Regions from separate parts of the Marinomonas posidonica IVIA-Po-181 genome, predicted to be linked through region 2. Evidence: predicted binding sites of a transcription regulator. Region 2 holds the regulator's gene; each other region holds the start of a gene.
The links. Region 2 encodes sigma-54, which starts transcription at its own class of promoters, with help from an activator protein. Its sites were predicted from a motif close to TGGCACNNNNNTTGCTNT; they were not measured.
Positions count from the first base shown of each region.

Region 1: MAR181_RS16140 (isoamylase early set domain-containing protein) is a predicted target of sigma-54. The motif match lies at 2,730-2,747, and genes of this name have one in related genera.
Region 3: MAR181_RS06355 (nitrate reductase) is a predicted target of sigma-54. The motif match lies at 2,208-2,225, and genes of this name have one in related genera.

Region 1 covers NC_015559.1:3,490,768-3,500,573, forward strand. Annotated here, with positions in the region: gene MAR181_RS16125 (hypothetical protein) at 1-152, shown strand, start outside; gene MAR181_RS16130 (hypothetical protein) at 264-470, shown strand; gene olsF (bifunctional ornithine lipid synthase OlsF) at 647-2,356, shown strand; gene MAR181_RS18700 (hypothetical protein) at 2,384-2,518, opposite strand; gene MAR181_RS16140 (isoamylase early set domain-containing protein) at 2,823-3,128, shown strand; gene betB (betaine-aldehyde dehydrogenase) at 3,516-4,973, shown strand; gene betA (choline dehydrogenase) at 4,986-6,653, shown strand; gene MAR181_RS16155 (bifunctional 2',3'-cyclic-nucleotide 2'-phosphodiesterase/3'-nucleotidase) at 6,735-8,669, opposite strand; gene MAR181_RS16160 (class I SAM-dependent methyltransferase) at 8,833-9,597, opposite strand.
Region 2 covers NC_015559.1:2,147,903-2,157,708, reverse strand. Annotated here, with positions in the region: gene MAR181_RS10130 (YhdP family protein) at 1-2,033, shown strand, start outside; gene MAR181_RS10125 (carbon-nitrogen hydrolase family protein) at 2,039-2,869, shown strand; gene yjgA (ribosome biogenesis factor YjgA) at 2,963-3,499, opposite strand; gene mgtE (magnesium transporter) at 3,506-4,855, opposite strand; gene MAR181_RS10110 (HPr family phosphocarrier protein) at 4,862-5,131, opposite strand; gene ptsN (PTS IIA-like nitrogen regulatory protein PtsN) at 5,142-5,591, opposite strand; gene MAR181_RS10100 (RNA polymerase factor sigma-54) at 5,608-7,098, opposite strand; gene lptB (LPS export ABC transporter ATP-binding protein) at 7,174-7,899, opposite strand; gene lptA (lipopolysaccharide transport periplasmic protein LptA) at 7,903-8,409, opposite strand; gene lptC (LPS export ABC transporter periplasmic protein LptC) at 8,393-8,971, opposite strand; gene MAR181_RS10080 (calcium/sodium antiporter) at 8,971-9,806, opposite strand, start outside.
Region 3 covers NC_015559.1:1,345,996-1,355,801, reverse strand. Annotated here, with positions in the region: gene MAR181_RS06355 (nitrate reductase) at 1-2,067, opposite strand, end outside; gene nirD (nitrite reductase small subunit NirD) at 2,345-2,680, opposite strand; gene nirB (nitrite reductase large subunit NirB) at 2,685-5,237, opposite strand; gene MAR181_RS06340 (NAD(P)/FAD-dependent oxidoreductase) at 5,279-6,490, opposite strand; gene MAR181_RS06335 (ABC transporter ATP-binding protein) at 6,509-7,354, opposite strand; gene MAR181_RS06330 (ABC transporter permease) at 7,366-8,331, opposite strand; gene MAR181_RS06325 (CmpA/NrtA family ABC transporter substrate-binding protein) at 8,412-9,806, opposite strand, start outside.

The DNA of each region.
Region 1 (9,806 bases), 1.3 Mb from region 2:
CGGAAACCTCGGAATCCATCGAAAAGCAAATGCAAGAATTTCTCGCGAAAGGCGGTCAAATTAATAAAATCGATTCGGGTGTGAGTGGTCAATCTCAATTAACTGGATCGCGCCATATTTCTTTGGGCAACAGCAAAACAAAAGCGCAATGATATCCTCAGGCTTGCACATGTTACGACACAACAACATCGCTTCTTGATAAGCCATGGTTGATCCAACAAAATTTGTGTGAGCCTGCCCGTTCCTACCTGGTTGGACTGCTTATGCTAAGTGAAACTGATCGTCAATTTTTCAAGCCATTTTGGCGTCGTGTGGTTGCCACATTAACTTGCGCCGTTTGGGCGAGCATTGAATGGCTCTATGATGAACCCATGTGGGCAAGCTTTGCCGTACTACTCACTCTATATTGCCTATGGAACTTTTTTTATCGCTTTGAAGATGACATAAACGAAGACGACTCGGCTCAATAACTCCCCTCTCTGTCACTCTAAAATATAGCAATAGAAACTAGCGACCTCAGAATGACTGACTTTTTTCTGTTATAAATTGGTCATTGTTTCGCCACATAAGCGTCACCTCTTTGTCACACAGACACTCTAATCTGAACAATAAATCATCAAAAGTTTATTCAGAGCGGAGCGCCATTGTGATACAAGTCGAGCAAATGATTGCTAGTAAGTCACCTCAGTTTTTCGACAAAAGCCCACTAATCACTCGCCCAACCTTAAGCATCCTAAAACGCTTATTCCATGAAAGTGAAGTGAACCTATTTTTGGAACAAAACGACAGCTGTGCTGGCTTCGAATTCATCGATCGTGTCTTGGATCATTTCAACTTTGGTTATCAAGTCAGCCAGATGGACCGCCGTAATATTCCTGCCGTTGGCCGCGTTATGATCATTGCTAACCATCCATTAGGTGCGCTCGATGGTTTAGCACTATTACGCTTAGTCGGTGAAATCCGCCCCGATGTTAAAATCGTTGCCAACGATTTATTAATGGGCTTCGATGGATTGAAAGACTTAGTGTTACCGGTCGACAACCTAGGTGGAAAAACCGGCCGCCAACAGCTCAAAGCCATAATGAATTGCCTACATAATGAAGAAGCCATCATCATTTTTCCGGCTGGCGAAGTCTCTCGCATGTCACCCAGTGGCGTGAAAGACCAAAAATGGAACCAGAATTATTTAAAGCTAGCGCAAAAAACCAACAGTCCATTACTGCCAGTGCACATTGGTGGCCGTAACTCCATGCTGTTTTACACCAGCTCATTAGTGTATCGCCCGTTATCGACGATTCAACTTGCGAATGAAATGTTTCGTCAGCGTAATCGCAAAATTCCCATGCAAGTGGGGCAAGCTATTCCGATTCAGGAACTGGCACAATTACCACTGAGTGATAAGGAAAAGAACAAGCTGGTCAAACGCCATCTGTACCGTATCGCCAAAGGCAAAAAGCCTTTATTAAAGACAGAAAAGACCGTCGATCACCCACAAAATCGACAAATGATCAAACACGAGCTAAAACAGTCCGAACATCTTGGCAGCACTAAAGACAACAAGCAGATCTATTTATTTGATTACGACCCATCTTCCGTAACGATGAAAGAAATCGGCCGTTTACGAGAAGTGGCTTTCCGCAAAGTCGGAGAAGGCACTGGGGAAAGATCGGATTTAGACAAGTTCGATCAATATTACCGTCACTTGATCCTTTGGGATGAAGAAGAGCTTGAGATTGTTGGTGCGTATCGTATTGGTGAAGTGGCTCGCTACATGAAAGAAGAGTCAACCAACCGTATCTACAGTGCTGAACTGTTCCGCTACTCATGTGATATGGAACCGTATTTTGAACAAGGCATCGAACTTGGCCGCAGTTTCGTACAACCAAAGTATTGGGGTAAACGCAGTCTGGATTATTTGTGGTATGGCATTGGTGCCTATTTAAATCGCCACCCTGAAATTCGCTATATGTTTGGCCCAGTGAGTTTAAGCAACAGCTATCCGCAAGCGGCAAAAGATTTCATTGTGTCATTCTATAAACTGTACTTCTCAGACAATGAATATCTGGCCAGATCCTTCACACCCTATCAGGTTAACCCTGAACACAAAGACATCATCCAGAATATGTTTACTGGAGACAACTATGAGGAAGACTTCAAGGTACTTAAGGAACAACTCAGCCACTTTGGTGCCAGCGTACCAACCCTGTTCAAACAATACAGTGAATTGTGTGAACCAGGTGGCGTTCGCTTCCTAGACTTTGGTGTCGATGCCGATTTTGGCTATTGTGTAGACGGGCTGGTCCTGGTCGATCTGAACACAGTCAAGGAAGCAAAAAACAAACGCTACCGAGGTTAACGAGCCCCAACTAAGCATGGCCAGTAGTTATCGGTTATCGTGGTGACGATGATGAACAGCGTGCTCTTGCTCTTTATCGGTTTTTTTCGTCGCCACAAGATAGATGATTTTAGCAACCAACAATAGACTTAATATGATTAGGACAACCATTTGAATATTCATAAAACACCTCTTCTATTTTTTATAAGTGCCATTTGAGTGTAGTTCAGATATTTCTGCGTAATTGTGAATTTACGTCCTATAATATTAAAGGTGGATTAAGCACCACATCAAGGCAATTCAGCTATCGTTTAGCGAAATCTGACCTAAAAGCGTCTTCTGTTAAGGCATCATCCAACAGGCTTTTGTATTGCCATTAATGAGTTATTAAAGCTGGCGTGAGCCTTGCTTTATACCATGTTCACCCTTTCAGGCTTTTGCAGTAGCCTTATTATTGTCTCTCTTGTTAGATCATATGGAGCTGGAAATGATTGAGAAAACCTACCTAAAGACTAAGCCAGAATGCAAAGTAAAATTCTCCTTACCTGCGGAAGCCATCGGCGATGCCAATAAGGTGTCGGTCGTAGGTGACTTTAATAATTGGGACAAAGAAGCCAACCCTTTGAGGAAGCAAAAATCGGGACTCTATGCATCGACAATGAATTTAGAAGTCGATCATACCTATCAATTTCGTTATGTGGCGGACAATACCCTTTGGATTAACGACGAGATGGCCGACGCCTATGTGCCAAGCCCAGTTAGTCATGACAGCAATGGTGTCCTCAACCTTTAAACCTCAATGTTTGGGTGTAAGCCTAAAACAAACACATAACACCTCTCAGCACCTCATGATCCAGTTGATGGCATGAGGGGCTGCCTTTTATTTGTTCCTAAAAAATTCCCACACAATCATGCCGTCGTCAAAACCATGTTTATAACGCATTTTTCCTCACGTAAAGTCCCTATCACTTCTCACAATGACTTAAAAACCAACTAAGCTATAGCGGCGTAAAGATGAGAAACGACTTGCAGATTACCATTTACGCCTTCCGCCCTACTCGGGCTGAAATTGACACATAAAAATGTTACAATGTTTTTTATTAAACGCGCATTTAATAAAAACCTGAGTGCTTTGATCCTGTCATCGAGGCACTGAACCAAACCAAAAGAGGCAATCAACATGGCACATCAGCAGCAATACATTCACGGCCGCTACCATGCATCCACCAGCGGAGAACATTTCGAAAGCATTAACCCAGCCACTGGGGAAATCATCGCGACGGTAGAACATGCTGGTCAAGCAGAGCTAGATGCTGCCGTTGAGTCTGCCAAACAAGGCCAAAAAGTATGGGCAGCGATGAGCCCAGTTGAGCGCGGCCGCATCCTTAAAAAAGCCGCTGAGTTGCTTCGCGAACGCAATGAAGAGTTGGCTCGTTTAGAAGTACTAGACACAGGTAAACCACTACAAGAAGCCATCTGCGTCGACATTGAAACGGGCGCCGATGTGATTGAATACTACGCGGGTCTAACCGATAAAATCCAAGGCGAATACCAAGACCTAGGCAATGGCAACTTTTTCTACACACGCCGTGAGCCATTGGGAATTTGTGCCGGTATTGGTGCTTGGAACTACCCGATCCAAATCGCCATGTGGAAATCAGGCCCAGCCCTTGCTGCGGGCAATGCGATGATCTTCAAACCATCCGAAGAAACCCCTTTGAGCGCACTAAAACTGGCGGAAATTTTCACCGAAGCGGGCCTACCAAACGGTGTTTTCAACGTCGTTCAAGGCGATGGTCGCACTGGTCAAATGATTACCGCGCACCCAGAAATCGACAAAGTCTCTTTTACCGGCGAAGTCGGCACGGGGAAAAAAGTCATGACCGCATCGGCACAAACGCTTAAAGAAGTGACCATGGAATTAGGCGGTAAATCCCCCATGATCATCTTCCCAGACATGCCGGTTGACCAAGCCGTCTCAGCGGCCATGCTGGCAAATTTCTATACTCAAGGTGAGGTTTGCACCAATGGTACGCGCGTCTTTGTTCATGAAGACATCTTAGAGGCGTTCACCAAAGAGTTAAAAGAACGTACCGAAGCCATGATCATCGGTGATCCTATGGACATGGAAACCCAAGTAGGTGCACTTATCTCAAAAGATCACATGCAAAAAGTGCTGGGGTACATTGAAGCCGCGAAAAACGCTGGGGCAACCTTGCTATGCGGCGGCTATCAAGTAACGGAAAACGGCTTGGACAAAGGCGCGTTTGTGGCTCCAACGGTTTTCACCGATTGCACCGACGATATGCCGCAAGTAAAAGACGAGATCTTTGGCCCAGTAATGTCCGTACTAAGCTTCGAAGACGAAGACGAAGCCATTGCCCGTGCCAATGACACCAAGCTTGGTTTAGCGGCTGGTGTCTTTACAAAAGATTTTGCCCGTGCGCATCGTGTGATTAGCCAGATGCAAGCCGGTATTTGCTGGATCAATGCATGGGGCGCTTCCCCTGCAGAAATGCCAGTAGGCGGTTACAAAGAGTCTGGGATTGGCCGCGAAAATGGCATCGACACACTGTATCACTACACTCAAAACAAGAGTGTGTTTGTTGAGCTAAACGATATCCCTAGCCCTTACTAAGTGAGAGAAACCATGACAAACGAAACTTACGACTATGTGATTGTCGGTGCAGGATCAGCAGGTTGTGTGTTAGCCGACCGATTGACAGAAAGTGGTGAACACAAGGTATTGCTGCTGGAAATGGGCGGCTCAGATAAAAGCATCTTTATCCAGATGCCAACCGCACTGTCTTACCCAATGAACAGTGACAAATATGCATGGCAGTTTCATACGGAAAAAGAGCCTGGTCTGGATGATCGTGAAATGCATTGCCCGCGCGGGAAAGTATTAGGTGGCTCCTCTTCTATCAATGGCATGGTCTACGTACGAGGCCATGCTTGTGATTTTGATGAGTGGGAAGAACATGGGGCCAAAGGGTGGAACTATCAGTCTTGTCTACCTTATTTCAAAAAAGCCGAATCATGGAAAGGCGGGGCTGACTTGTATCGTGGTAGTGAAGGTCCTCTTGCGACCAACAATGGCAACGACATGAGCTATAACCCACTCTATCAAGCCTTTATTGAAGCAGGAAACGAAGCTGGCTACGGTAAAACCGACGATTACAACGGTCAACGCCAAGAAGGCTTTGGCCCAATGCACATGACAGTGAAAAACGGAGTGAGAGCGTCTACGTCTAACGTGTATTTACGTCGTGCGATGAAGCGCGCCAACCTTACTGTAAAAACGGGTGTGCTGTCCCACAAGGTGTTATTCGATGGTAAAAAAGCCGTTGGTATCGAATACAGCAAACATGGCAAAGCACAGCAAGTCAGCGCGACTCAAGAAGTCATTCTGTCAGCTGGCTCTGTTGGCTCACCACAACTGTTACAACTGTCGGGGGTAGGCCCAAAAGACGTTCTCGAAAAAGCCGGCGTTCCTGTGCTTCATGACCTACCAGGGGTGGGGGAAAACCTACAGGACCATTTGGAAGTCTACTTCCAATACCGTTGTAAACAGCCTGTGACCTTAAATGGCAAGTTGGACTTGATCAGCAAGGGCTTGATTGGCACTCGCTGGATCCTATTCAAAAACGGTTTAGGAGCCACCAACCACTTTGAATCCTGCGGCTTTATCCGTTCTCGAGCAGGCTTAAAATGGCCAAACATTCAATACCACTTTTTACCTGCGGCAATGCGCTACGATGGCCGTTCAGCCTTTGATGGTCATGGTTATCAAGTGCACGTTGGTCCAAACAAGCCAGAAAGTCGTGGCAAGTTATGGATTGAATCTGCGGATCCGGCGGCCAAGCCGCGGATCGTGTTTAACTACATTTCCACCGAGCAAGACAAGCAAGATTGGCGCGATACCATTCGCCTAAGTCGAGAAATCTTGCAGCAGTCCGCTTTGGATGACTACCGTGGTGAAGAAATCCAACCCGGCCTTAACGTGCAAACTGATGAAGAAATTGATAAGTGGGTAAAAGACAACGTCGAAAGTGCTTATCACCCATCTTGTACCTGTAAAATGGGCGATGATAATGACCCTATGGCAGTGCTCGATGCGTCTTGTCAGGTTCGTGGCTTAGAGAGCTTGCGCGTGGTTGACTCTTCCATCTTCCCAACCATCACTAACGGTAACTTAAATGCCCCAACCATCATGGTAGCGGAAAAAGCAGCTGACATGATTCTCGGTAAAGCAGCATTACCAAGTTTGGACGCACCCGTCTGGATTCACCCAGAATACGAAACCAAACAGCGCTAAACCAGTACTGAAACAAAAAAGCGCATGGCAAACTCTTTGCCATGCGCTTTTTTTAACTCCGCCATTCACGGAAAAAACCACTTATTTCAATTCAAAGACCGCAAAACCTTTGCTGTCCATAGACTGATAAATCATGTTGTCACCCGCCGCTTCTTTTGCTTTTGACGCAGTAGAGAACAAGACTTTCGCCTGACCAAAATCCGTAAAGGACCAATTGTTGTCTGCCGCTGGATTAATGCTTTTTTGGCTTAACAAGTAGTTCGCCACCACATCACGGTTTTTGTCTGGCGCATCAATGACAATGGTGTCTCCGGACAAGTTCGGGAAGCTACCACCACCGCCTGCACGATAATTGTTGGTCGCCACAAGGAAGTCTGCTGTCATATCCATGGGTTTACTCTGGAACATCACATCCACGATACGGTGAGCATGTGGATTCGTGACCTTGCCCTCAGCGTCATAGCGCGCTGCTTGCGTCACATCGATACGGTAAGAGATGCCATCAATCACATCAAAGTTATAGGTTGGGAAAGACATATTCACCAAATCTTGAGCGGTTTTTGAGCTCGCATCGATTTGATTAAACTGACCCGCCGCTCGCTCTAGCCATTCCACCACTTGCGCCCCGGTTAACTTCACCACTTTTAGATCATTTGGGTAAATGTATAAGTCACTCACATTCTTCAATGCGATATCACCTTTAGGCACATCCGTGTAGTAATCTGGACCACCACGTCCACCAGCTTTGAACGGCGCCGCTGCGGATAGGATCGGCAAACCTTCATAAGAAGTACCACGGACAATGTTTTCCACATACCAAACCTGAGCATTGTTAACGATCTGAATGGATGGGTCATCTTGCACTAAGGCAAAGAAGCTATTGATGTCTGCGGTTGATACACCCACTTTGCGACGCATATACGCTAAAGTGCCTTCGTGTTCGGTTTCAACCGCATCGTTAATGGTTGCATCCGCTTCAACTAATGGGATGGTGTTACGGCCTTCACGACGAGAAATAGCACGAACTTCGGCTTTACCATCTGCCACTTTCCAACCATCGCCAGAAGGTTCAAGCGTCAAATCAACAACCCCTAGATGAGATCCCCAAAATCCCGGCATGGTCGCTGGCTTGCCATAGACAGTTCCTTTATCACTGTTCACCCCTTCAAATTGTCCAATCGCTTTGTCACCAGGGAAAACTCGATGAGAATGGCCAAATAAAATCGCATCAATGCCCCCAACTTTCGCCAAATGGTAAGAGGCATGCTCTTCCCCTTTCAGATAAGGCGAATTCATCATGCCACTGTGAGGAATAGCGATGATCACATCCGCGCCTTTTTGCTTCATTTCAGGTACGTATTTATTAGCTGTTTCAATGATGTCTTTTGCAATGACCTTGTCGGTGAGATTGTCTTTATCCCACGTCATAATTTGCGGTGGTACAAATCCAATGTAACCAATATTCACGGTTTGCTGTTGACCGTCTGAATCAAGGAAAACCTTTTCTTTGATCAAATAAGGCTGGAAGTAAGGTTGATCATTTGACGGATCTTGGTCGCCATCGTCGACATACACGTTGGCACTCACGTACGGGAAGTTCGCACCGCTCAAACTCTTCATCAGAAAGTCTAAGCCGTAGTTGAATTCATGATTGCCGATATTACCCACATCATAATCCAGCAAATTCATGGCCTTAAAGGCCGGGTGAGTTTCACCAAAACGTAAAACACGACCTTTTGCGACGTAATCCCCTAGTGGCGTACCCTGCAGCAAATCACCATTGTCGACCAATACGGAATTGGTCACTTCAGCGCGTGCGGCCTTGATCAAGGTAGCGACGCGAGACAAACCAACCGCATCGCTTTGTTTATCGCCATAGTAATCATAATCCACCAAATTCATATGAATATCCGTGGTTTCCATAACTCGCAAGTCAATCGTAGAGGCCTGCGCTAAGGAAGCAAAGGCTAAAGAAGAGGCTAAAAAAGCCGCCCTCTTAGAAAGGTCGAACGTCATGTTACTACTCCATCAAACTAAGTTAATATTCCAACTTTTCAATACTTACCAAATAGTCAGTTTTTGATGATAGAACGAAAACGTGATGACTTCATGATTTTTTTATGACAACAACAAATCTCTTTGCTACACCCAATGCCTCTAGTTCTGATCCCCGATCTTGTTATGAATTTTGTGCATCGGTCTTCCTTGCGATGTACACACCGTAGCTAAAATACGCTTTGTATTTTTCATACAGTGCCATTTCATGGCGCTCTGCCTCAACGATGGCTTGGGCCTCTGCACTATCTCCATTGCGACTCAAAAAGGCATCAAAACTCTTGCGCATTGGGTCATAATAATGATCAAGCCAACAATGTTCTGGCAGAGCGAAGTATCCGATCGGTGTATAGCCGCTGTCTTCTAGTAACGCGATCTTTGCCGAGGCGGTATCTGTCTCTGGATATTCATTGTCCCAATAATCTTGAAGCGCCAATGGACGAGAGCTTGTAAGCCAAGTAATCTCTGAAACAACCAGCAGCCCGCCAGGCTTCAAATAGCGCTTCCAATCTGCGATCCCCTTTTCAAAACCAAGATTATAGATAGCCCCTTCAGACCAAATAACATCGAAAGTCTCATTCTCAAACGGAAGCTGTTCCATTGATGCGCAAAGAGGGTTGATTTTGTCTTCTACTCCCTCATCCCGAGCGCGAGCACTCAGAACATCGATAAAGTCCTGAAGGAAATCTACGGCCGTAATTTTTGCGTTCAAAAGACGAGCCAACGTCAATGTTGAGGCTCCAGTGCCACAACCAATATCGGCAATGTTTAATGGCGTATTTCTGTCTAATCCCGCCATACTAATCGCTTTTTCAGTCTCAGCATCACTACCGGGGCCTTGTCGATTAGCGTCTTTATGCATATCGATAAGTAATTTCAATTCATCCACAACTGCTTTCCTCTGGGTTGGTCGCCATTGACATAATGCGTGCTTATAGGACGACATAATGGAGGTCTATCATGTCTGACCATAGCATATTATAGAGTGGCTTAGTCTCTCACCAAAAAGCGTGTTGAAATCACTTACATTGAAGACCAAGGTGACACAGCCTCCCTTCACTTTGGTCGTATCTTTCCTAGGAAGGAGAAGGGAAAAAT
Region 2 (9,806 bases):
ACCTTGCTATTTCTGTCCCCGTTGTAAGCGGTAAGGCGGATTGGTTGAATATCAAGGGCGAAGTGCAGGACGATTCGCAAAAGATTCTTTCTATGCTGTCTGCCAGTCCCCTGGCTGACTCTGTTTTGAAACCTTTTGAAAACTGGCAATTGATGGGGGGGGTTCGTGGACAATTCGATGTCTCGATTCCGTTTAATGGCCAGCTTGAGCCTAAAGTAAATTTACAGGTGGATTTTGCCCAGAATCCGTTGACCATTGGTGATATTGGTTTATCTCTGGAAATTGAAAAAGGCCAACTCAATTACGACCCAAAAACGGGGTTATTAGGCTCCGAGTTCAATGCCATGTTATTTGGCGGCCAATCGTATTTAACCTTGTCTTCGGTAGAGTCTGAGCAAGGAATGTCCGTTTTGGGGGATCTATCAGGTGAGGTTCAGCTACAGCAAATTGCTCAATGGCATAAACTCCCTGATATTTTGATTGATCAAATATCTGGCTCTACTCACTACAGTGGTAAATTGGCCGTGAATCAATCGCAAGATGGGCAAGTGGATCTTAATATTAAAAGTGATTTACAGGGAACTGAATTGTCATTGCCAGCGCCCATCGGGAAGGCTGCTATGGAAAGCAAATTGCTAGACGTTACATTAATGCAGCATCAACAAGATTTGGTGGTAGATTTTGATTATGAAGGGCTTTCTCAGGGACGTTTCTTGTTACAGAAAGGTGGCTTTACGGGCGGAGAATTATTATTAAGTGCGACTAAGGTAGTGCCTTTCGCCAAAACCATTCCTAAAGGTCTAGTCGTAAGAGGTGAGCTCGCGGATCTGTCTGTCTCCTCGTGGCAGGGTATTATGTTTGGTGTGCATAAGAAATGGATGGCGTCTAAGGAGGAGAAGTCTGGGTTACCGAGTTGGCTTTCAGAAGTAGATTTGATTGTCGATCACGTTGAAGTAAATGAAAGTAACCACTGGAATAACCTTAAAGTCCGTTATGATGAATCACAAAATCAGGCGTTGATGGTCAATGCTGATGAAGTAGATTTTGTCTTGCGAGATATAAATGGTCAGCCGGATTTGCATTTTGGTTTTCTCAGCTGGCGCTTTGCAGAAGATGACGAGCTTCCTGTTGATGGTAAAACTCCAAACGATAAGAGCGCTGATGCTTTTGATGAAGCGGATCGGGCACCAATTGCTGCGAAAGATGTGCCTAATATGACCTTGTCTGTGGATGAGTTGTATTTAAATGGAAAGCCTTATGGTGATTGGCAGTTAAAAGTAACTAAACAAGGCAATACGTTGAGGTTAGATCCTATCTCAACGAAGTTGAAAACAGGTCATTTTAACGCCAGTTTGTTTTGGCAGGATACAGGGCCAAGTTCGAACGTAGAATTTATTGTCGACACTAAGGGTAAGGATCTGGCCGAGTTGACTGGCAAATTTTCAAATGAAGCGTTCGTGTCATCTGACTCGTTTAACATTAATGTGGCCTTAAGTTGGCGTGGTCATCCATTCCATTTTGACCGAGAGTCGGTAACGGGTCGCATTGCATTCGCGGCCGAAGATGGAAATTTTAGTACGGTGGATGAGTTGCCAGCCTTTTTGAAAGCATTGGGGATTTTTAATATAGGGGCTTTAAGTCGACGCTTAACATTGGACTTCTCTGATGTTTATGAGCCTGGTTTAACTTATGATGAGTTTAAAGGGGAAATGTTATTGAATGACGGTGTGTTAAGAACCAAAACACCGGTTTCAATCATTTCTCCAGCCGCTGAATTGTATTTGTCCGGTACGGCCAATATTGTTGAGGAAACATTGGACGAGACCTTAACGGCGACCTTTCCAATTTCGGGTACCTTGCCTTTGGCTGGGTTGATTTGGGGGACCCCACAATTGGCAGGGTTATTGTTCATTACCGATAAACTTATTGGTGATCAAATTTCAAAAGTTACCAGTGTTCAATATCAGGTGAAGGGTTCATTTAGTGATCCGGAAATGACGCCGGTACGCTATAAGTCAAAAGAAGAAAGGTGAAATTAATGGAAAGCTTATCTGTTGCCGCTATTCAATTGACCAGCAGTAATACCTGGCATGAAAATCTGTTAGAAGTAAAACGCTTAGTGACGGCGGCCGCTAAAGATGGTGCTCGTCTGGTAGTCTTGCCTGAAAACGTGTTTTTGTTCGATGGTAAAGGGATGCGCCGTCTAGCAGAGTCTGATGTTCAGCAGCAAATATTGACAGACGTCTCTGAATTGGCGAAAGAGTTGGATATTTTTTTGGTGATTGGTTCACATCCATCTATTCAAACGGAGTCTGGTGAGACGATCTCTTCTGGACGAGTTCGTCAAACCTTGTGGGTGATAGGGCCGGATGGAAGCTTGCTGGAGAGGTACGATAAAATTCATTTGTTTGATGTCACAGTCGATGACAAAGCGGGTTCTTATCTGGAGTCTGAGGTGATTGAACCCGGTGATCTATTACCAAAAGTAGTGGATGTTGATGGCTTTAAGGTCGGGTTAAGTATTTGTTATGACGTACGCTTTCCTGAACTCTATCGTCAACTCGCAGAACAGGGAGCTGAATTGTTATTGGTACCCGCGGCGTTTACGTATGTTACCGGAAAAGCTCACTGGGCAACGTTGTTAGCGGCTCGTGCGATAGAAAATCAATGTTTTGTATTGGGCGTGAATCAATGTGGTTGGCATAATGAGAAACGTCAAACATACGGGCACAGTAGTCTATATTCGCCTTTCGGTGATAAACAATTGTCTTTGTCCGAAGAGCCGGGTTACTTTGTACAGCAAATCCACAAATCGGATTTGATAAAATGTCGAGACAAGATGCCTTGTCTATCGCATCGACGCTTATAGAATCGATTGCCCAGTATAGATCATAAAAAAGCTCGCTTTGATGGCATCAAAGCGAGCTTTTTAGTTGTTTTTCGAAATGCTTTCGAAAAAGTGTTATTCGCTTAAACCAAGACGCTTTTCTTCGGTTTCGCGTAAAAAGCGGAAGAGCTTTTTGCGATTGGTTGTTTTGCCTTCTTGTGACATTTCTTTTTGTGATTGACGAATTAATTGACGTAGTAACTGAATGTCTTGGATTTCAGGGTGATCGGCCAGATAGTTTGATAGCTCTTCTTTGCTGTTTTCTCCGATTAAAGCATCACGCTTTATTTCCAGTTGATGGAAGAGTTTATTGTAGGCCGCTGAAGTCGAGTCAAACAAAGCAATGCGTTGATCAATTGCTTCATAGTCTTCCGTACGCATCACCTTGCCAATGTACTGTAAATGTCTTCTGGTGGCTTCGTGGTGCTTGATACGATCGGCTTCGGCTAGAGCATCCCTTAGAGTGTCGGACATAGGAACTTTCTTTTGCTGATTCTTACTAAGCTTCAATAGCTTTTTGCCGATCTCTTGCAAGGCTTCCATTTCGCGCTTGATCTGAGTTTTGCTCTTAGGGATGTCTTCTTCGTTTTCGAATTGATCAAAATCTGTCATGGGAACCTATACAAGAAAAATAGTCGCGAGTCCGAGGAAAGATAAGAATCCAACCACATCGGTCACGGTAGTCAAAATTACACTGCCCGCTAAAGCGGGATCGATACCAATCTTTTTTAAGAAGATTGGTAATAATGTACCTGTTGTTGCAGCAAACAATAGATTAATAATGGTCGCGCCTGCAATGATATAGGCAATCTTTACGTTGTCAAACCAGATGGCCGTTAATGCTGCGATAACACTGGCCCAGAGTAGGCCGTTAATCATGCCCACAATCAATTCTCGATTGAGTAGCCATTTGGCATTGGTCGAGCCAATTTGATTGAGGGCGATGCCGCGAATGACCAAGGTGAGCACCTGAGATCCGGCTATGCCGCCCATGCTGGCGACAATTGGCATTAAAATCGCTAGGGCAACCACTTGGTCTAGGGTGTTCTGGAATAGGCCTATAACATAAGAGGCGATAAAAGCAGTAATAAGATTTATGCCAAGCCAAACAGCACGTCGTTTGGTGGTTTTCAAAATGGGAGAGAAGGTATCTTCATCATCGTCGAGGCCCGCCATACTTAACATAGAGTGTTCAGCTTCATCGCGAATAACGTCGACCACGTCATCAATGGTAATACGACCTAATAGTTTCTTGCTGTCGCCATCAATAACAGGGGCAGACACTAAGTCCATCTTCTCAAACAATTGAGCGACTTCACTGGCTGGGGTGTCGGCATTAATAACGGTGCAGTCGGTGTCCATAATATCGCGTACTGTGTTTTCAGGATCACTGACTAACAATTTGGTCAGTGTTAAGGTGCCTAGAAGGCGATCAGAGCGACTGACAACAAGTAGGTTGTCTGTCATGTCTGGAAGGCTAGAGTGGCGACGTAAGTAGCGGAACACAATATCAACTGTAATGTTGGGTCGAATGGTGATGGTATCCGTGTTCATCAAACCGCCAGCAGAATCTTCAGAGTAGCTTAATAGTGCTTCTACTCGGGTTCTGTCCTGGGCGGTCATGGAGGACAGAACTTCTTTTACAATCGTTTCTGGTAAGTGTTGTAATAAATCGGCTAGGTCATCACTTTCAAAATGTTCGGATACAGCAACCAATCGTTCTGTATCCATTTCTTTCATGAACTGTACACCAATGTCTTCCGTTAGATATTGGAGTACTTCACCTTCATTATTAGAATCGATTAGCTCCCAAAGAAGTTTTCGTTCTTTTGGTGGGGAGGATTCAAGTAAGCGTGCGACGTCTTGTGCTGGCAGTGCACCGTTAAGCAAATATCTGATCTGCATCGTGGCACCAGACTCGAGGGACTCCGATACCGTTTGCAGATGACTTAACGTTTTTTCTGACATCGAGTATTACTCGTCTTCGCCAAAACGATTGTTAATTAATTCAACGACGGCTTTAATTGCGTCTTCTTCGTCTTCACCATTGGTTTTGATGAGAATTTCAGTGCCTTTTCCAGCGGCTAACATCATCATGGCCATGATGCTTTTACCATCAACATTACGGCCTTCTTTTTCAATGGTGATGTCGCAAGAGAAGCGAGAAGTGGTTTCAACGAGCTTGCCAGCGGCGCGAGCATGCAGACCAAGCTTGTTAATGATGGTGATGGTTTCTTCCTGCATGCTGTGCTCCTTAAATTAATGATTCAAAGCTGATATATAAGTCTTCATTACTCTGTGCGGCACGCAGCTTGGCTAAAGCGTCTGGTGACTGAGCTAATTCAGCAATTTGTGCCAAGGTAGATAAATGATGATCGCATTCATTCGGAGGTACGATGAGGGCAAAAATCAAATCCACAGGCTGTTTATCAATTGAATCAAAGTCGATAGGTGTTTGTAACGACATCACCACGATCGCAGTATGATTGGCGGATTCCAAGCGACAATGAGGAATGGCAATGCCATTACCAATGCCTGTACTGCCTAATTTTTCACGGCCTAATAACGCGTCATACACAGCTTCATTGTCGCAGTGCAAGCGATTGGAGGTGATCTCGGCTAAGCTTTCTAGAACGCGCTTTTTGCTGACAATGTCTTGTTTGGCAAGTACGAGTTCGGCTTTTACTAGTGAGTTTAATGGCATGATAACTTTATACCTGTTAAATCAATCTTTTACGTTCATTTGAAGGAGGGATGTTCATCGCCTCTCGATATTTTGCAACGGTTCGTCGTGCAACTTGAATGCCTTGATCGGCTAAAATGGTGGCCAATTTGTTATCGCTTAACGGTTTTTTAGCAGGTTCATCGGCGACCAACTTTTTAATCATAGCTCGAATCGCGGTGGAAGAACATTCGCCACCAGAAGCGGTGTTTACATGGCTGGAGAAGAAGAATTTCAGCTCAAAAATGCCTTTTGGTGTGTGCATATATTTTTGCGTGGTGACACGTGAGATCGTTGATTCGTGCATCCCAACTTCTTCCGCAACATCATGAAGAACCATGGGTTTCATGGCTTCTTCACCTAATTCAAAGAAATCAATTTGTCGACTGACAATGCAGCTAGCGACTTTTAACAGTGTTTCATTACGGCTTTGTAAACTCTTCATGAACCATTTGGCTTCTTGTAGAGAGTTTTTAATATAGCTGACATCTTCTGCCGTTGACGCGGTATTTGCCATGGCAGAGTAGGTTTCATTGATTTTAATAGGTGGTAAAGCGTCGTTATTTAACTCAACCTGCCAGGTGCCGTTGCGTTTTTTGACTGAAACATCAGGAATCACATAATCCGTATCGTCTTCATCGATGGCGGAGCCAGGTCGAGGGTTAAGTTGTTGGATTAGATGAATGACTTCTTTTAACGCTTCGTCTTTTAGCTTGGTTTTGCGACTTAGTTGGACAAAGTCTCGGCTGCCTAAAAGAGGTAGATAATGGCTAATCAGATTTTGTGTGCTTTTATAAAGAGGGTGATCCTGAAACGCTTCAAATTGAACCAGTAGGCAATCGCGTAGGTCGGTTGAGCATACGCCAATAGGATCAAACCTTTGTAATCTGTGTTGTACGGCGTGAATCTCATCTAGCTCGAGCTCTTCAAGGTCCAAGCTTAAAGATTCTAAAATGTCTTCTAGCGTGGTGCTTAAATACCCATCGGGTTGAACACAATCCACAATAGCGTAAGCAATTTCCAGGTCTCGATCGGACATGTGAGTGAGGTTCAATTGCCAGATCAAATGGTCTTGAATGCTTTCAGCCGGGGCGTTGCGGCTTTCGAAGTCCATTTCATTGTCAAAACTATTGGAATCACTGACCGCCGCAGAACTTTGATAAGTGTCATCCCAATTACTATCAATGGAGAGTTCTTCAGGGATGCTTTCTGTCCACTCGGATTCTAAACGTGCTTCTTCGCCTGATTCATTATCATTGAGATTGTTGTCCTTATTGGTTTCGGTGTCCGTTTTTGCTTCAATGCTAGTGGGAAGTTCAGGCGATGTGGTTTCGTCATCGTCTAGCTCGAGTAATGGATTAGATTCAAGAAATTCGTGAATTTCCTGCTTTAAATCCAGCGTCGAAAGCTGCAGCAAGCGAATGGCTTGCTGCAGTTGTGGGGTCATGGTTAATTGTTGACCGAGCTTTAGCTGTAAAGACTGCTTCATGGAGCAACTCTGTCTGTTTTATTAAATTGGAACGAGTTATGCATACTACTCCCTTTCTACAACAATGATAAGGGGTTACAGGCGGAAGTCGTCGCCTAAATAGACTTTTTTCACTTGTTCGTTATTGATAATGTCGCTGGCTTCACCAGAGGCAATGATATAACCGTTGCCTACGATATAGGCTTTATCGCAAATGTCCAAGGTTTCTCGAACATTGTGATCGGTAATTAAAACGCCAATGCCGCTGTCCTGTAAATGTTTAATAATGAGTTTGATATCACCCACAGAAATAGGATCGACACCAGCAAAAGGTTCATCTAATAAGATGAACTTAGGATTCATAGCAAGGGCTCTGGCGATTTCAACTCGTCGACGTTCGCCACCCGATAGTGCCATTCCCAGGTTTTTGCGAATGTGGGTAATGTGAAATTCTTCCAGCAGAGATTCCAGTCTTTCTTTTTGTTGGGCTTTGGTTAGGCCTTTACGAGTTTCTAAGATGGCTGAAATATTGTCTTCGACTGACATTTTTCTAAAGATTGACGCTTCTTGCGGTAAGTAACCAACCCCTTTTTGAGCGCGAACATGCATGGCGTCTTGAGTGATGTCTTGATCGTCAATGAAAATCCCACCGGCATCGTTCGCGACCATGCCGACAATCATATAAAAACAGGTGGTTTTACCTGCTCCATTTGGTCCTAATAGTCCAACCGCTTGCCCTGATTCAACGGCAATGGAGACATCTTTTACCACGGGTCTTTTTTTGTAACTTTTGGCTAGGTTTTTTGCTTCTAGTCTTGCCATGAATTATTTTGCCTTGGCTGCTTGTGGTTTTAAGGTCATGGAAACTCGACCTTTGTCTTTTTTCTCGGCAGTGAAGGTGCCGTCTTGGATCATGTAGAGAATGTAATCAGCTGAGATCGAGTTTTGCATGCGGCTTAAATAGCCATCCCCTATGATCTCAAGCTTGTTCTCGTCCGTCGCATAATGAATTTCATTGCCTTTGCTGATGACAATGTTACCACTCCAATCCACTTGCTGACTGAATTTTGCCGGCTTGCCTGAGGCCTCAAGGCTGCTGAATTGTTGTGTTTCTGGATTGCTAGTGACTTTTAAGTATTGGGCTTGGATTTCAATGGATCCTTGCTTAACGAACACGTTGCCCTTGTAGATAGCTTGGCCTGTATTTTGATCAAAAGATGCTTCATCCGCTTGAATTTCTAATGGCTTTTCAATGTCATTAGGGAGAGCAAAGGTGTATTGGCTTATTGCGAGTAGGGTGATTAAACCTGTGGTTTTAGTGAATCGTTTCATAATTTCCTCGTACAGATCCCGTCATAATGACTTCTTCTGAATTGATATAGGTCGTAATGGTGCCCGCGGAAGTCTTACCTTGAGTCGATGTAAGGGTCGCATTTCCTTGGCTAGTTAATGATTTGTCTTGATCTAAATAATGAATTGCATCGGCGTTCAATAAAATGTCTTCAGATTGTTGGTACTTTTTGACGGCTTCCGCGTTATTGGTCAGTAAAATGTCATTGCTGCCATCTTCTATAATGCCTTGCTGGGCTTCTGCGTGCCAACTGCTATCGGTCGAGTAGCGATCGACATTGGGCTGTTCTAAAAGCGTTTTGGCGGCTTGAATATAATGAAGTGTTTGTTTGGCATGGATGGCTTCGATTAATTTCCCCTGAGCATCAAATCGTTGGGCTTTAACGTCGGTAATGAAATAGTCAGGTGTGCTGCTAAGAGACTCTGTCGCCACTAGGTTTACCTTGGGGGTCGTTTGATACCAAAACAAAGCAACTGCGATGATGGCGAAGGCTGCCATCAAAATCGCGACGCGAAAGGATTTGTTAGGATGTTGCGAAGACATTAAATTGGTCCACTAATACTAAGTATGAATAAGTATAAGGCGTAAGAGGCCAGTAGGGGTAGACCTACCCATCTTGGAATGCTGGTATTTTTGGCTTTTTTGAAGAGAATAATAGCGATTACCAGTGCTAAAGTTAGACCAAGAGTCCAAGGGTAATCACGAGTAAGGACGTTGTGATCAATGATGCCTGGTGCAATGAGGGCGGGTAATGGCAATACGGTTGCTAGGTTGAAAATGTTCGAGCCTAGAATATTACCGATGGCGATATCATGATGGCCTTTTCTAACGCTACTGATTGAAGCGGCTAGTTCAGGCAGGCTGGTGCCAATGGCAACAATGGTTAACCCAATGATTAATTCGCTGACGCCAAGTTGAGTCGCAATTCCAATTGCTCCCCACACAAGTAATTTAGAACTGCCAATTAAAACAGTCAATCCTATTATCGCAATGAATAATGATTTACCGACGGGGCTGCCATCGTCTTCTGGTAATTCCTCTGTCAATTCACTGGATAGGTCTTTGCTGCCACGTAATAGAATGAAAAGTATGGCGATAAACGCCGTGATTAAAAGAATGCCATCCCAAATGCCTAAAAACTGGTCGTAAATTAAAATACCGCTTAGAAGGGTTATGCCGAGTACTAATGGAGCTTCTTTTGTGGACAAGCCTGGTGCGATGGGAATGGCTGAAAACAACAAGCTGGCTCCCAGTACAAGCGCAATATTGGCAATATTGGAACCGAGTACGTTGCCAACCGCAATTTCTGGAGCTTGGTCAAGTGCGGCAATAGTGGAGACCACCATTTCTGGAGCGGAAGTGCCAAGGGCGACAAGAG
Region 3 (9,806 bases), 800 kb from region 2:
CAATGGATCAACAACTTGTGGAATCAAATTGGACACCACAGACGCATTCGCAAACGCTTGCGTCCAATGAATAGGTGCAAACACTTGCCCTGGCGACGTTGCACGGCTTGTCTTTACCTTTAAAATAGCTTGCCCAGAAGGACTCACTAAACGCGCTAAGCCTTGATCCTGAAGACCAAGCGCCTTCACATCACGAGGATGAATTTCAACATAGGGTTGATTGGTATGACGAGCTAGAGAAGCGGCATCTCCCGTTCTTGTCATGGTATGCCACTGATCTCGAACCCGCCCTGTGTTAAGCACATAAGGCCACTCTTGATTACTAGCTTGCTGAGGAAGCACTGGCGTAATAGGAATAAAATGCGCCTTACGATCCGATGTGAAAAATTGACCATCCGTAAACATACGTTTAGTGCCCTCCGGCTGACCTTTCGGCACAGGCCATTGAACAGGCACTAGGGTGTCATACTCTGCTTGAGTCATAGAATGAAAGTGACCGATATCAAAATCCCGTGTGCCATCATTCTCAAACGCCGATAACGCCGCATGCTCCACAAAAATATCATGCGCCCCTTGGTAGTCAAACGCTGATTGAAAACCAAGCTTTTTCGCGACTTCGCAAATCGCCCACCAATCATGCCTGGCCTCCCCCGGTGCGGGTAACAAACCCCGTTGACGAGAAATACGCCGCTCAGAATTGGTCACCGTGCCGTTTTTTTCACTCCAGCCCGTTGCGGGTAATAAGATGTCAGCCATGGTGGTGGTATCAGTATTGTTCTTGCAATCACTGACAATCACCAACTCACACTTTTCCAATGCCCGTCTTACCTGAGCGGTATCCGGCATACTCACCATGGGGTTAGTGGACATAATCCACACTACTTTAATCTTGCCTGCCTCCATGGCTTGAAATAAGTCGACCGCTTTCAAACCATTTTCACTCGCCATATTTGGAGCTTGCCAAAAGCGCTGTACCAGATCTCGGGCTCCCGGTGTCGCAAAATCCATATGGGCGGCCAATTGATTGGCTAACCCGCCTACTTCCCGTCCGCCCATGGCATTTGGCTGTCCGGTAATGGAAAAAGGACCAGCACCCGCTTTACCAATTCGGCCCGTTGCAAGATGACAGTTGATAATGGCGTTGCATTTATCCACGCCAGATGAAGACTGATTAATGCCTTGTGAATAAAAAGTCACCGTCTTATCAATATCTGCCCACCAATTAGCTAAGAGGGTTAAATGTTCTTCAGGCACACCGCAAAAGTCTGCAGTGGACGACAAACTTGGCGTTGCCTCATATGCGCATTTCAATGCGTCATCAAAACCGGATGTCGAATCCGCCATATAACTATGATCTAGTACATTAGCGCGATCAGAATGACACAATAAGTAAGAAAAAATTGCAGCATCTGAACCCGGTTTAATTGCTAAATGTAGATCGGCAATATCACATGTCGCCGTTTGGCGGGGGTCGATCACTACCACCTTCATATGAGGCCGCTTTTGCTTGGCCGCCGCAATACGCTGATATAAAACAGGGTGCGTCCAGGCTGCATTAGACCCCACCATAATGAGTAAATCGCAGCACTCTAAGTCCTCATAGCAACAAGGTACTGTGTCTGATCCAAACGCACGCTTATAAGCCACCACAGCTGACGCCATGCATAACCTTGAATTCGTGTCGACGTTTGCCGTACCAATAAAACCTTTCGCTAACTTATTAGCCACATAATAATCTTCCGTCAGGATTTGACCCGACAAGTAAAATGCAAAAGCATCAGGACCATGGTCTTTTACCACTTGAGCAATCTTGTCACTAATGGTGTCTAAAGCCTCATCCCAAGAAGCCGAGTGCCCGTGAATACTTGGCGTAAGCAACCTATCATGATCAATCAATGTTTGCGCCAAACTGCTCCCTTTAACGCACAATCGACCAAAGTTTGCCGGGTGCATTTCATCCCCCGACACTGGTGGAACAGGGTCATTATCTGCACTCGGCAAAACCATATTCACACCACAGCCAACACCACAGTAAGGACAGGTTGTTTTTTGAAAAGCCTGAGCCATATTCTCATCCTTTACTTTTGTCGAAGACAAAAAAAGCCCAACCACTCTAATAGAGTGATTGGGCTTCGTTGCCTTTTGTAATATCTGATTGCTTTATTAGTAAACCAACTTTGGCTCAAGGTGCATCAGTTACTTATAACTAAGCAATTAACAGGCCAAGTAGAATAAAAACATCATAACAGGGCTTCAGGTGATTCAAGCTCAAACCTTGCCTCATACCTAATGCCAAATTGGCACCATTTAAGTGCAAAGAGTGGCCTTAGAGGTCTATGAAGGATCACTCACAGGCCACTAAGACTTTACCCGTTTCCAATTTCACCGACCAAGTTGGTATCTGCACACCCTCTTCTTCAAGGCATTGTCCAGACAACAATTCATAATGCTGCTTATAAAGAGGACTGGCAACGGACCACTGGTCTTTCAAATTTGCTAATAATCCTCGAGACAAGACGTTTGCCTTCCCTATTGGATCCCAATTACTGATGGCAAACACTTTTTGCTCAGATTCAGGGACATAAAATAACGCCAACTGTTGTCCATCTAACATGGCAGCAATCCCCGCGCCTTCAATCAAATCGGCTTGTTCACATAATACTGTCCACCGCGTCGTCATATCATTAACCTACCTTAGCAATCAGCTGCTTTTCATCTTCCGTCGCGGGTCGTAACTGATTCCTTTCCTCAACGAATACCACATTACTATCCTCACCCTCAAAGTTCACAAACTGTCGAAAATTCTTCAACGCTTGTTCATCTTGGAGTGTTTTTTTCCACTCGCACTGGAAGGTATCGACAACATTTTGCATGCTCGCTTCCAATTCAGCACACAGTCCTAATTTGTCTTCGATAACCACTTCCTTCAGATACTCCAAGCCACCGTCTAAGCTCTCCATCCAAACCGATGTTCGCTGTAATCGATCGGCTGTTTTAGTGTAAAACATCAGCACTCGGTCGATGTATTTCACTAGAGTCTCATCGTCTAAATCCGTGGCAAAAAGATCCGCATGACGAGGTTTCATACCACCATTACCACAAACATAGAGGTTCCACCCACCTTCGGTGGCAATCACACCAATGTCTTTACTCTGTGCTTCCGCACATTCTCGAGTACAACCAGACACTGCAAATTTGATTTTATGGGGCGACCTTAACCCCTTGTAACGATTCTCCAAATCAATCGCCATGGTCATACTGTCATTCACCCCAAAACGACACCATGTGCTACCTACACAAGACTTCACCGTACGCAACGACTTGCCATACGCTTGGCCTGTCTCGAATCCGGCCGCAACGAGTTTTTCCCATATTTCGGGTAATTGCGATAAGGTCGCGCCAAATAAATCGATTCGCTGCCCGCCCGTAATCTTAGTGTATAGGCTGTAATCTTTTGCCACCTGTCCCAACACTATGAGTTTCTCAGGCGTAATTTCCCCACCCGGAATACGTGGCACAATGGAATAGGTACCATCCTTCTGCATATTTGCCAAAAAACGATCGTTCGTGTCTTGCAAACCAATGTGCTCTTTTTTCAACACATAATCGTTCCAGACCGAGGCTAAAATCGAACCGACAGCAGGTTTACAAATTTCGCAACCATGGCCTTTACCGTGCTTGCTTAACAATTCAGCAAAGGTCTGAATGCCTTCGACCTTGATTAGGTTGTATAAGTCTTGACGGGTATAAGCAAAGTGCTCACAAATATCCGTACTGACTTCGACGCCCAACGCCAGTAACTCGTTGTCTACGACTTTTTTCAATAACGCGGCACAGCCACCACACCCCGTGGCCGCTTTGGTCACACCTTTTACATCGCCGACCGATAAAGCGCCGGCACAAACAGCATCATTAATATCTTGTTTCGTCACATTATGACAGCTACAAATTGACGCCGTGGCAGGCAATGCGTCCACCCCTAAAGCGGCTGGCGCACCATCCATACTGGGTAAAATCAGAGAAGAGGCCTTATCAGGTAAATCAATGCCATTGAGATAATATTGCAACAAGGTATCGTAGTAGCTGTTGTCACCCACCAGAACGGCACCCAGCAGTTTTTTACCGTCTTCAGAGACCACCATCTTGCGATAGCTTTGCGTTAACTCATCTTGGTAAACAAAGACTTTGCACCCTTGAGTCTGGGCATGAGCATCACCAATGGAACCCACATCACAACCCAATAATTTAAGTTTCGTACTCATGTCAGCGCCCATAAAGGCTTTGCCAGTTTCTCCCAATAAATGTGCGACCGCTGCTTTTGCCATACTGTAACCTGGTGCCACTAGGCCATAAATACGACCATTCCAAAGCGCACATTCACCAATGGCATAAATACTGTTATCACTGGTTTGGCAATCATTGTTAATGCAAATACCACCACGCTCACCCAACTCTAAACCTGACTGCCTGGCCAAAGCATCTTGTGGTCGAATACCAGCTGAAAATAGAATCAAATCTGTCTCAATAAACTGATCATCCGCAAAGTTCATTCGATGGAATGCGGCGTCACCGTCAACGATTTCCTGTGTTGCTGTTGCGGTATAAACGGCCACATCAAGCCCTTCGATCATCTCTTTCAAGACCTGACCACCCGCCTCATCTAATTGCACTGGCATTAAACGAGGGGCAAACTCCACCACACTGGTTTCTAATCCCAGATTTTTTAAGGCATTAGCCGCTTCCAGTCCTAGTAAACCGCCACCAACCACTGTGCCACGAGTCACTTTCTTCGCACAGTCACGAATCGCATCTAGGTCTTCTAAGGTACGATATACAAAGGTATTGTCTCTATCGTGACCCGGCATAGGTGGCACAAAAGGATAGGAACCGGTGGCCAATATCAACTTGTCATAGCCTAAGGTCTTACCCGACGCCAAAGTCAATTGCTTGGCGTCTCGATCAATTCCAACCACCTGACTATTCGTAAAGTAACGAACCCCATTTTCGTCGTATAAACGACCATCCGTCATCGCCAGGTCAGCCGCTACTTTACCAGTAAAATATTCACTCAAGTGCACTCGATCATAGGCCAAATGAGGCTCTTCACCGAAAACACTGATATCAAAAGTGTGTTGCCCACCTTGCGCTAGTAATTGCTCTACGAAATGGTGCCCAACCATTCCGTTTCCCACAACGACCAAATGTGGTTTATGCGTTGTTTGAGTATGCATCGACATTTACTCTCTCCTATTCGGAATCATGATTCCAAGCAGCCAAATTACGCTACTTTGCTTTGACAATAAGCTTCACCAAAGATCAACCGATCAAGCTGGTCAGAAACATTCGTCTTGTTTTGAATCAGCTGAAAATACCAGCTACCATCGGCGACATTGCCATAAAGAATTGCACCAACCAGTAGGCCTTCATTGACCACTAGTTTGCGATATTGATTTGTCCCGACATCTTGATAAATCAAACAATGATCATTTTTCTTTGGCTGAATCTGCCCAACAGAAAAGACATTTACTCCGGACACTTTTAACTTGGTTGGCGTTGGTTGAATCGAAAACTCAGCTTTCTGGTCAGACAAAACGTCAACCAATACAGCGATCTGTGACCAAATCGGCGCCACTAGACCAAAGGTATGCTGTTGAAATTCGCAGCATTCACCAATAGCAAACACATCAGCATGGGACGTTGCCATCTGCTCATTTACTTGTATGGCTTGTTCGGTATGCAAACCGGCCTGCTTTGCCAAAGCAATTTCAGGCACAATCCCAGCGGCCATGACCACCAAATCGGTTTCTTGTATTTCACCATTTGGTCGTTGTAATCCATTCACTTGACCAGAAACATGTTTGATCAAGCCTTGTGGTGACTCGCCCAGTCTAAATTCGATCCCCATGCTTTCGAGTCGAGTTTGCAGCAACTGTGCAGCGGCTTCATCCAATTGTCGGTTTAATAAATAACCACTACGATGAAACACAGTCACCTTATGACCTCGTTTAACCAACCCAACAGCGGCCTCTAAACCTAATAAACCACCACCAATCACACTAACCGACTGAGCCTCTGGCAAGTCCATCATGCTGTCTACGTCCTGCCATGTACGAAACCCCATCACATTAGCTGCATCGGTTCCTTCGATTGGTAAGATTCGTGCTTTTGACCCAGTGGCTAAGATCAATTTGTCGTATTGAATCATTCGACCACTGGCCAACTGAACTTGTTGTTTTGGCAGCTGCAGCGCCTGTACGGCATCCCCCGTTATCATTTCAAGCCCAGACTGTTGCATGGCTTGTACATTCACCAATGCCATATTTTCTGGAGTAATTTCATTCGCTAACAGAGAGGACAGCATAATACGGTTGTAACCGGCTTTAGACTCTTCTCCAATCAAAGTGATTTTGTATGTCTGGGGCTGCTTAAGCAGTAATTCCTCCGCCAATTTACTGCCAGCCATCCCGGCTCCGATAATCACAATGCGCATCACAATAAAATCCTATGTTCAGGCACTGGCCACTTTACTTGTGTTTGGCGCGCTGTTTTTAGCCGTCCCTGTAATGGGTTCCACCTTGCGTTGTTTTTCGTACAAGAAAGTCAGTACTTGAGCGCGATAATCAACATACTTCGGATCATTTGCCAACGCCAAACGGTCACGAGGGCGAGGTAAATCCACCTCTAAAATCTCCCCTATGGTGGCCGCAGGACCATTGGTCATCATCACAATACGATCAGACAGTAAAACAGCCTCATCCACATCATGGGTAATCATAATCACTGTGTTGTTTAGGTCTTTTTGAATTTCCATCAAAGAATCTTGTAAATGTGCTCGGGTTAAGGCATCCAAGGCACCAAAAGGTTCATCCATCAGCAACACGCTTGGTTCCATTGCCAAGGCTCGTGCAATACCAACTCGCTGCTTCATACCACCAGAAATTTCATCTGGTCGTTTATCCGCCGCATGTGTCATATGCACTAAATCCAAGTTATGCATAATCCAATCATGCATTTCTTTTTTCGATTTACTCTTCTTGAACACCTGCTTTACCGCCAGTTCGACGTTTTGATAGGACGTCAGCCAAGGTAACAGCGAGTGATTTTGAAACACCACCGCACGCTCAGGCCCAGGCCCTTTCACCTCTTTCCCATCTAATAAAACACCACCTTCTGTTGCGTCATACAAGCCAGCAACAATGTTCAATACCGTGGACTTACCACAACCTGAGTGACCAATGAGAGAAACAAACTCCCCTTGTGCAATTTTTAAATTCACACCATCTAAGGCTTTAAAAGAGCCTTTCTTGGTTGGGAACTCAATGGATACATGACTGATGTCTAAATGTGTCGCCATGGTGATTCTCCTTAACGTAAAATCTGCGTTTTATCCCAAGAAACAAAACGCTGAACCATTAACATGGCCCTATCTAATAAAAAGCCGATAAAACCAATCATCAACACTGCGACCATGATTCTACCTAACGAGTTCGAACTACCGTTTTGAAATTCATCCCACACAAACTTACCTAGACCAGGGTTTTGAGCCAACATTTCAGCCGCGATCAACACCATCCAAGCAATCCCCAAAGACAACCTTAAACCGGTAAACATAAGAGGAATTGCTGATGGGATGACAATTTTCATCACATGCGTGAACCAGCCAAGACGCAGTACTTTGGACACGTTCAGTAAATCTTTCTCAACGGCCGCCACACCAACGGCCGTATTGATCAAGGTCGGCCACATACAACACAAGGTCACGGTAAACATGGAGGTTAAGAAGGATTTAGAGAAGATTGGGTCATCGGATACATAGGTCGCACTTACTACCATGGTGACAAGTGGTAACCAGGCAAGTGGTGATACAGGCTTGAAGACTTGAATGACAGGGTTTAGCGCACTGTAAACCGCATTATTCAAACCAATCAAAATGCCAAGTGGAATCGCAATCAGGCATGCCAAACCAAAGCCTGCCAATACGGTATAAAGACTGGTGAAAATTTGGTCAAAAAATGTTGGCTTCCCAGTGTAAGAACGTATTTTACCAACATAACTTGGGTCTTTCGCTTGGCGTTTGGCGATTCTATCTTCCTGACGCTCATAAAAACGCTGCTCTTTTACTCTTTCATTTTGATGCTCGCTAATCAGGTTGCCCCATTGCTCATACACTACAGCTGGCCCAGGAAACACCCCCAAAGAGGTGTGTACTCGGCTAGCGCCAACCTGCCAGAGCATGACAAAAATGATGATTCCACACATAGGCAGCAGAAGACTTTTGAGAGAGACCTGCTCCAGCTTTTCCTTTAAAGAGTGAATGGATAAATCTGACATGGCGATATTCCTGCTATTTGTAAAACGGCTAACTCACTTATGTTGCAACGGGCCAAATAGGCCCGCAGCTCAATAAGTCTTTAAATCTGATCATCGCCTTTCAGGCCGATCTGAAAGCTTTTTAAGTAATCATTCGGACGCTTACCGTCATAAGTAATGCCGTCAATAAAGTCACTTTGTGGTGCTTTAAAGCCATCTTCTTTATCAAAGGCAGGGAAATCTGACGCTTGCATCAGGCCATCTTCAATCAAAGACTCAGCCGCTTGCGCGTAGATATCAGGACGATAGACTTCTTTCGCCGTTTTCATAAACCACTCATCAGATTTAGGCTCTGCGATTTGCCCCCAACGACGCATTTGAGTCAGATACCAAATCGCATCACTGTAATAAGGATAGGTGGCGTTATGACGGAAGAAAACATTAAAGTCAGGCACGTCACGCTTATCGCCTTTTTCATACTCAAATGTTCCTGTCATGCTGTTCGCTATGACATCGTAATCCGCGCCAACATATTGGCTTTTCGATAGGATTTCCACCGCTTCTGGGCGGTTAGCATTGTTGTTTTCGTCTAACCACTTAGCCGCACGTATCATGGCTTTGACTACGCGAATATGAGTAATTGGGTACTCATCAGCCCACCCTTTGCTTACACCAAATACTTTTTCTGGGTTGTTTTTCCAGATCTCGTAGTCAGTGATCACAGGCACACCAATGCCTTTAAATACTGCTTGCTGGTTCCAAGGTTCACCAACACAGTAGCCATGTATGGTTCCGGCTTCCATTGTCGCGGGCATTTGTGGTGGTGGTGTTACTGATAACATAGCATCGGCATCGATTTGGCCACTGGTGTCACCTTTTGCAGGTGCGTAATAACCTGGGTGAATTCCACCTGCTGCTAACCAATAGCGCAATTCATAATTGTGAGTTGAGACGGGGAATACCATGCCCATGTTGAACGGCTTACCTTCTGAACGGTAGCGGTCCACGACAGGTTTTAAGGCACTCGCACTAATAGGGTGAACCGGCTTACCGTCTGCTCCTTGAGCGATATTGGGTTTCATCTCTTCCCAAACATCATTTGAGACGGTAATACCGTTACCATTTAGATCCATGCTAAATGCTGTAATAATATGCGCCTTAGTACCGTAACCAATTGTCGCTCCCAATGGCTGACCTGCTAGCATGTGCGCACCATCTAATTGACCATCAATCACTCGGTCTAACAGCACCTTCCAATTGGCTTGTGCTTCTAGAGTGACATATAGCCCCTCATCTTCGAAATAGCCTTTTTCATAAGCGATCGCCAGAGGAGCCATATCGGTCAATTTGATAAAACCGAATTTCAACTCTTCTTTTTCTGGGTAATCTAATTCCGCTTGAGCGGCACCAGACACCAGAACAGAACTTAATAATAAAGTGGCCGTAGAATTTCTCGCTAACCCTATTAAATTAGGTAACCGTAAAACCGTCTCTAA